One region of the Paenibacillus sp. RC73 genome, then DNA from elsewhere that is predicted to be linked to it. Evidence: riboswitches for the same ligand, from Rfam matches in the RefSeq annotation. Region 1 holds a riboswitch; the other holds the start of a gene.
What was found. Region 1 has a riboswitch for ZMP and ZTP ahead of ABH897_RS09215 (TIGR01440 family protein). Riboswitches for the same ligand answer to the same signal wherever they lie in the genome.
Positions count from the first base shown of each region.

Region 2: linked by a shared signal. The riboswitch ahead of ABH897_RS22390 (bifunctional 5,10-methylenetetrahydrofolate dehydrogenase/5,10-methenyltetrahydrofolate cyclohydrolase) and the one ahead of ABH897_RS09215 (TIGR01440 family protein) in region 1 are both predicted to bind ZMP and ZTP.

Region 1 covers NZ_JBIYCV010000003.1:510,545-513,954, forward strand. Annotated here, with positions in the region: gene ABH897_RS09200 (L-threonylcarbamoyladenylate synthase) at 1-432, shown strand, start outside; gene ABH897_RS09205 (manganese efflux pump MntP) at 604-1,164, shown strand; gene ABH897_RS09210 (low molecular weight protein arginine phosphatase) at 1,200-1,784, shown strand; ZMP/ZTP riboswitch at 1,863-1,944, shown strand; gene ABH897_RS09215 (TIGR01440 family protein) at 2,232-2,819, shown strand; gene ABH897_RS09220 (serine hydroxymethyltransferase) at 2,944-3,410, shown strand, end outside.
Region 2 covers NZ_JBIYCV010000011.1:41,086-44,495, reverse strand. Annotated here, with positions in the region: gene ABH897_RS22400 (sensor histidine kinase) at 1-593, opposite strand, end outside; gene desA (Delta(5) desaturase DesA) at 666-1,721, opposite strand; ZMP/ZTP riboswitch at 1,941-2,025, shown strand; gene ABH897_RS22390 (bifunctional 5,10-methylenetetrahydrofolate dehydrogenase/5,10-methenyltetrahydrofolate cyclohydrolase) at 2,139-3,005, shown strand; gene ABH897_RS22385 (cyclodeaminase/cyclohydrolase family protein) at 3,002-3,410, shown strand, end outside.

The DNA of each region.
Region 1 (3,410 bases):
GTCGAGCTGGACCCTGCGTTGGTCGCCGCTTCGTCCGGCGAGGACGCCGATAGCCCGGCACCACGTTCGCCGGGCATGAAGTACACGCACTACGCGCCGCGAGGCCGCTTGAGCGTAGTGCATGGCTCGTCATCCGCTGAGGTGACGGGCTGGATTCGCGCCGCGCTGGCGGAGGCGTCCGCGCGGGGGGAGCGCACGGCAGTGCTCGCGTTCGACGAGCATGCCGCCGGCTATGCCGGAGAGCGCGTTTACACGCTGGGCAAGCTGGACGCACTCCATGAGGCAGCGCAGCGCCTGTACGGCGTGCTGCGCCGCTGCGATGAGGAAGGCGTCACCTTTATTTTGGCGGAAGCCTGTCCGCCGAAAGGGCTGGGAGACGCCGTTATGAACCGCCTGCTCAAAGCGGCGGGCCATCGGATCGTCCGTCTCTAGGACGGCGCCGATATTTGTCCAATGATGTAGAGGCTTTAGATGGATTAACTTTTCAGCATTGTTTCCTCTCAACTTATCCCGGTACAGGCACGTTCACCGTATGCTTGTACTGTTTTGCCTCTTGTCCGCATAACGTGTACAAGAGCGGACGGATATTTGGGGGGATGGAGTATGCTGGCAGCCTCTGCCCATGCCGGGCAGATTGTAACGATTCTGGTCATGGCTGTAGCGCTGGGGACGGATGCGTTATCGTTGGGCGTAGGGATCGGCATGAAAGGAATACGCCTGCGGGACGTGCTGCGGATCAGCACGGTCATTGGCTTTTTTCACATTCTGATGCCATTGCTGGGTATGTTCACAGGCCATTATATGAGTTCTTTACTGGGCCATGTGACGACCTACTTTGCAGGGGGATTACTCATCCTTTTGGGCGGGCATATGGTTTATAATTCCTTCAAAGGGGACGGAGTACAGGTGTTGGACCATCGTTCGTCCTTGGGCCTTTTGCTATTTGCGCTTGGAGTGAGCGTTGACTCCTTTTCTGTTGGGGTGTCACTTGGCATGTTCCAGAGTGATTTGGTACTAACCGTTCTGGCGTTTGGCTTTTGCGGGGGAGCGATGGCGATGCTGGGACTGCTGTTAGGCCGAAAGGTCAGCCGCAATCTGGGAGACTATGGAGAAGCGGTGGGCGGTGCCATTCTACTGGCGTTCGGCTTTATGTTTATGTTTTAATTATATATTATTTCAACATACGGGGGGTGAAGACGTTGAAACATATCTTATTCGTATGCACAGGGAACACCTGTCGCAGTCCGATGGCTGAAGGGATGCTGCGCAAGCTGGCTACTGAGCACGGACTAGGGTTGGAAGTGCGTTCGGCGGGAGTAGCTGCGATGGAAGGCACACCCATTTCCCGACATGCAGAGGCGGTGCTACGTGACCACAATATCTCGGATCAAATCACCTCAACTCCTTTGAACGGTGGGCTTGCCGAGTGGGCGCATCTGATTTTAACCTTGACCCAAGGGCATAAGCAGCACGTAATTCAGCGCTTTCCCCAAACGGCGGGCAAAGTGTTTACGCTCAAGGAATATGTGGAGGACCGGGATTCGGTGCTGAATGATGTACAGGAGCTGGATGGTCTGTACGCTTCACAACAACTGATGGGTTCGCTGGGGCAGGAGCTTTCGGCACGGGAGCGTGAGCGGATGATTGAACTGCATCAACGTATTCCGGGCTTTGATATTTCTGATCCGTTCGGCGGTCCGCGTGAAGATTACGATGTCACGGCTGGGGAAATCCGAACGGCGCTGCATAAGCTGGTGGACAAGCTAAAGGCATTGTCCGAATAAAGTTTGTATCACTCATCTATTTTGTACGGGATCTGTTGATTTTCGACGGTTAATCCGTTAAGATAAGGTGGAAAAACAAGAATCCGGTGTAACTGGCGACAAAAGTGGGATTAACCACGATGGAGCACCGGATATACGGCCGGTCGCCTGGGCAAAAGAGCAAATCCACATTGGCTGTGGACTGCTCTTTTTTCGTATATGAGCTAGGTCCGGCCTCCGGTGGCCTTCTGTCCAGACAAATGACAATGATTCTTCCGTGTGCTGTTACTTCGAGTATTCGAACCGAGAGAGGGTCCTTTTTTTAGTTGGGTCTTCCATTTTTCCTGCTCGAAATCCGATTCATCGGCTATAATATAGTCAGATTGTGATTCAGGAGAGAGTGTGTTGAACATGGGGCATAAGCCCGTGCCCAGTCTCTGTGGGGCTGTTCAACCAAAGGAGGTTCCAATGGCAGGACAATTGGATCATGAGGTTACGCTTGAAGCACAGACCGCTTCTGTCGTGAAGGAAATAGCAGAAGCAGCCAGTCTCAAGGCTGGTCGTTTGCTGGTTATCGGGGTAAGCACCAGTGAGGTGGCTGGAAGCAGGATTGGCACGGCGGGAGCGCTCGATGTAGCGCAGCAATTGCTGGCTGGAGTGGAATCCGTTAGCAGGGCGTATGGTTTTGACGTGGCATTTCAATGCTGCGAGCATTTGAACCGTGCGCTAGTCGTTGAGCGAGCCGTGCTGGAGCGGCTGGGACTGACGGAGGTTGCCGCCGTTCCCGTTCGTACGGCAGGCGGATCTATGGCTACCGTCGCCTATCGTGCGCTGGAAGATGCATGTCTGACGGCGAATGTACAAGCACATGCGGGGATAGACATTGGTGAGACGCTGATCGGTATGCATTTGCAACCGATTGCTGTTCCGTTTCGTCCAGGCCTTCGCTGGATTGGCGAAGCGCGTGTGACGGCGGCGTTCACTCGTCCCCCGCTCATCGGTGGACAACGAGCGGTGTATAGTCTGGAGCAAGAAGCCGGCGGAAGCTGTGACTAGCATTTGCAATTTGGTTTGGACAGCATGTTTGTATCTTTTTTGTATTGATGATGAGGTACCCAACAGAGGAGCAGGCGCTTGCCTGTATACCTGACAATTGACCATGGAGAGGGAGTAATCAATCATGATGGAACATTTGCGTAAAAGTGACCCGGCAGTGCTGGAAGCAATGGGACTTGAACTGAAACGACAACGCCACAATATCGAGCTGATCGCATCCGAAAATATCGTCAGCGAAGCGGTAATGGAAGCAATGGGCTCTGTACTGACAAATAAATATGCTGAAGGCTATCCGGGTAAACGCTATTACGGTGGCTGTGAGCATGTAGATATCGTTGAGGACATTGCACGCGACCGTGCCAAAGAACTGTTCGGTGCAGAGCATGCTAACGTACAAGCTCACTCTGGAGCGCAAGCGAACATGGCAGTATATCTGGCAGCTCTTAAACCTGGAGATACCGTACTGGGTATGAACCTAGCGCACGGCGGCCATCTTACACATGGAAGCCCGGTTAACGCCTCCGGCTTGTTGTATAACTTTGCCGCTTACGGTGTACGTGAAGACAACTTCCGCATCGACTATGATGAAGT
Region 2 (3,410 bases), on a different contig from region 1:
CCGATGAGTGACAGCTTTTGACCGAGAGTATCATGCAGGTCGCGCGCAATTCTTTGCCGCTCCTCCAGCTTAATCAATTCCGATATTTTCTTATTGGCATCCTCTAATTGCACTTGAAGCCGATCACTTTTATTTCGGTTAAAAGTGGTTATCGGAATCAAGATTACACCAAGCAGATTCAGCAAAACAAAGGGAATCTGCTTAATAAAAACAGGATTTCCAGAAACAAAACCATAATTGATCAATCCAATGGTACAGACCATCAGAACAATATACAATGTAGTGAATGCGGCCTTGCTTTTGATATTACCAATCAGGAAAGCGATAAATATCGAGAAATACATATAGCTGAATAACAACGTCATGGTAATGGATATCGCAATCTGTACACTGGTCCAGAAGTAGATCAGCCAACCTTGAGCGACAAAAGCCAGTACATAACAAGCAAAAAACACTAAAATAATGATGGTACCCAGCACAATATGGCTTGTAGATGAGGAGCTAAAAAAATAGAAGGGCAGGATATAAAAGACGACCCATACATAAGGGTTAAGTCCCGTATTTCTTTGAAAAATCTGATACCATTTTTGCATCCTGCCCACCCTTTATCATTTCACTAATTCAGCTTATATCCCTTATCTTATCATACCGTGTTTCGTACAAAGTTATTTTCTTTCCGTACTCACAACAGGTGTGGGGACGGGTTTCGTAACGGCAACACGTTTGCTGAGCAACGGCTTCACTTGTTTAAAGGTCAAAAAGGTTTTCGTGCTTTCATCCCAAAGCCGGAACTTCAGAGATTGCAGACTTGTGCTCACCGTGATAGTCGTCGCTTTTTGAAGCTGCGGGGTGGCATCATGCGCCTTCTCCAAATTGTAATTCGGTACTTTCGGACTCAAATGATGAACGTGATGGAAGCCGATATTGCCCGTAATCCATTGCAACACCTTAGGAAGCTTATAATAAGAGCTGCCTTCTACGGCTGCATTAATATAGCTCCACTCTTCATCATGCTCAAAATACGAATCCTCAAACTGATGTTGTACATAGAACAACCAGATTCCCAGCACACCTGATACAAAAAAAATAGGTGCCTGTATCAAAACAAAATTCTGCCATCCGATGGCCCAGCACAACAGAGCGTACAATACGACGAGGGATACATTCGTCAAATAGGTGTTCATTTTTTCCTTGCGTTTTGCCTTCTTTGTGTTAAAGCGATAGGAAATCAAAAAAGTGTAGATCGGACCGAGTCCGAACATCCCCCATGGACTCCGGTATACACGATAAGCCAGTCGTGTCCATGCAGAAGCTTCTACATACTCTTCCACCGTAAGCACCCACATATCACCTGTGCCTCGTTTGTCCAGATTACTGCTGGTTGCATGGTGGATCGCGTGGCTATTTTTCCATTGGTCATACGGGCAAAGTGTAATAATACCTGTAATCGTGCCCACAATGTCATTCAGCCTGCGGCTTTTGAAGAACGATTGATGACCGCAATCATGAAAAATGATAAATGCTCGTATAACAAATCCGGAAGTAATAATAGTAATCGGAAGAGTCAGCCAATACGATACCGACAGACTAAGATAAGCGGCATACCATAGCAGAATCAGTGGACCCAGGGTGTTAATGAGTTGCAGAACGCTGGATTTCGTGTTTATTTTCTCGTAGGGAGCCATATTTTTTTTCAATTGGGCTAATGGGAGTTGTGTCATACTTATTTATGATCCTCCTTTAAAATGACGCCCATACTTTGATCTCGTCAGGCGTACATGTTGATCTAACCTCAGTATAAGGGGATACCTGTGTTGGATGTAGTCATAAACGTCAGTTCGGGAATATGACATTTGTCATATAGACAAATAACATGACCTCTTTGCCAAATGTTCACGGGTTTCTTTTCGGAAGATTATTTGTTAAAATATAAGGTAAATAACGCTGTATGTGACTGGCGAAGTCAGTGGAATCAACCACGAGGGAGCATACAATGAAAGCGTGCCGTTCGCCTGGGAGAAGTATTTGCAGAGGATTCGTCTGTCGTGACGACCTTGTGCAAATACTTTTTTTCGTTTTACAAGACCATGACACCCTGTTGATTCCATCATGCGATAAATTCAGAGGAGGTTCAGACTATGGCTATCATTATGAAATCCAAAGAAGCAGCTGAGCAAGTGTATGCAACGATCCGTAACAAAGTAGAACAAATGAAACAGCAAGGGCATCTCCCTCATTTGGCAACACTGTTGGTAGAAGGTGATCCGGCCTCTGCCTACTACGCCCGGACCAAGCAAAAAATAGCGGAGAAGCTGGGCATCTCCTTTCATCTTCATACCTTTGACCGCCATGTAAGCGAAGCTGAACTCCTTCACCTGATCGGCAGCCTGAACGAAGCCTCTCATGTACATGGTATTATGCTGGAATTGCCTCTTCCCCAGCATCTATCCGCCTCCGCCATTAAACAATCCATCGCCCCATACAAGGATATTGATGGAATTACCCCAGGCAACAAGCTGGCTACCGTTACAGGTGAAGCCGGGTTGTATCCCGCTACGCCTCAAGCCTGTATTGAGCTGCTCAAGCATTACGGTCACACATTGGCAGGCAAAAATGTCACCCTTGTCGGCATAGGACAGACAGTGGGACTCCCCCTTTTTCACATGCTGCAAAGAGAAAATGCCACCGTTACCGCCTGTCATGCAGGCACACGTGATATTGCAGAGCATTTGAGCCATGCAGACATTGCCTTTGTCGCAGTCGGATGCCCTGATGTGATTACACAGGATATGGTTCATCCCGGTTTGATTTTGGTAGATGCGGGAATTAACGAGACGCTGGAGGGAAAAATAGTGGGGGATGCCGCTTTGGACGTTGGGGAAAAGGTACATGCGATTTCTCCGGTTCCCGGCGGTGTCGGCACATTAACGACTGCAATCTTGTACAAAAATCTGCTCAAAGCGATTGATCTGCAACACTACTCCAGAGAGGTGGCCTATTCATGAGTGAACTGTCGTGGAGTGATTCCATCGGACATTTTCTAAGAGAGGCTGGAAGTGCAGCACCTACTCCCGGCGGAGGAAGTGTATCCGCACTGGCAGCGGCACTGGGCGCGGCTATGACCTCCATGACCGCCAACCTTTCCCAAGGAGAAAAGTACGCGCATGTTCATGGACAAATCGCCGAAGTGATTCACAGCATGGAAAACCTGTCCACACGCTGTGAGGAACTGATGAACGCAGACATTCAATCCTTTGAACAATACATGACCGCATTGCGCTTGCCCAAAGAAACAGACGAAGAAAAACGCTATCGAACCCATTCCCTACAGACCGCGGTGATCGCCGCCATTGAGGTGCCGATGCGTTTGCTGGAAGTATGCCGGGACGGAATGCAGCGTGCCTACAGTA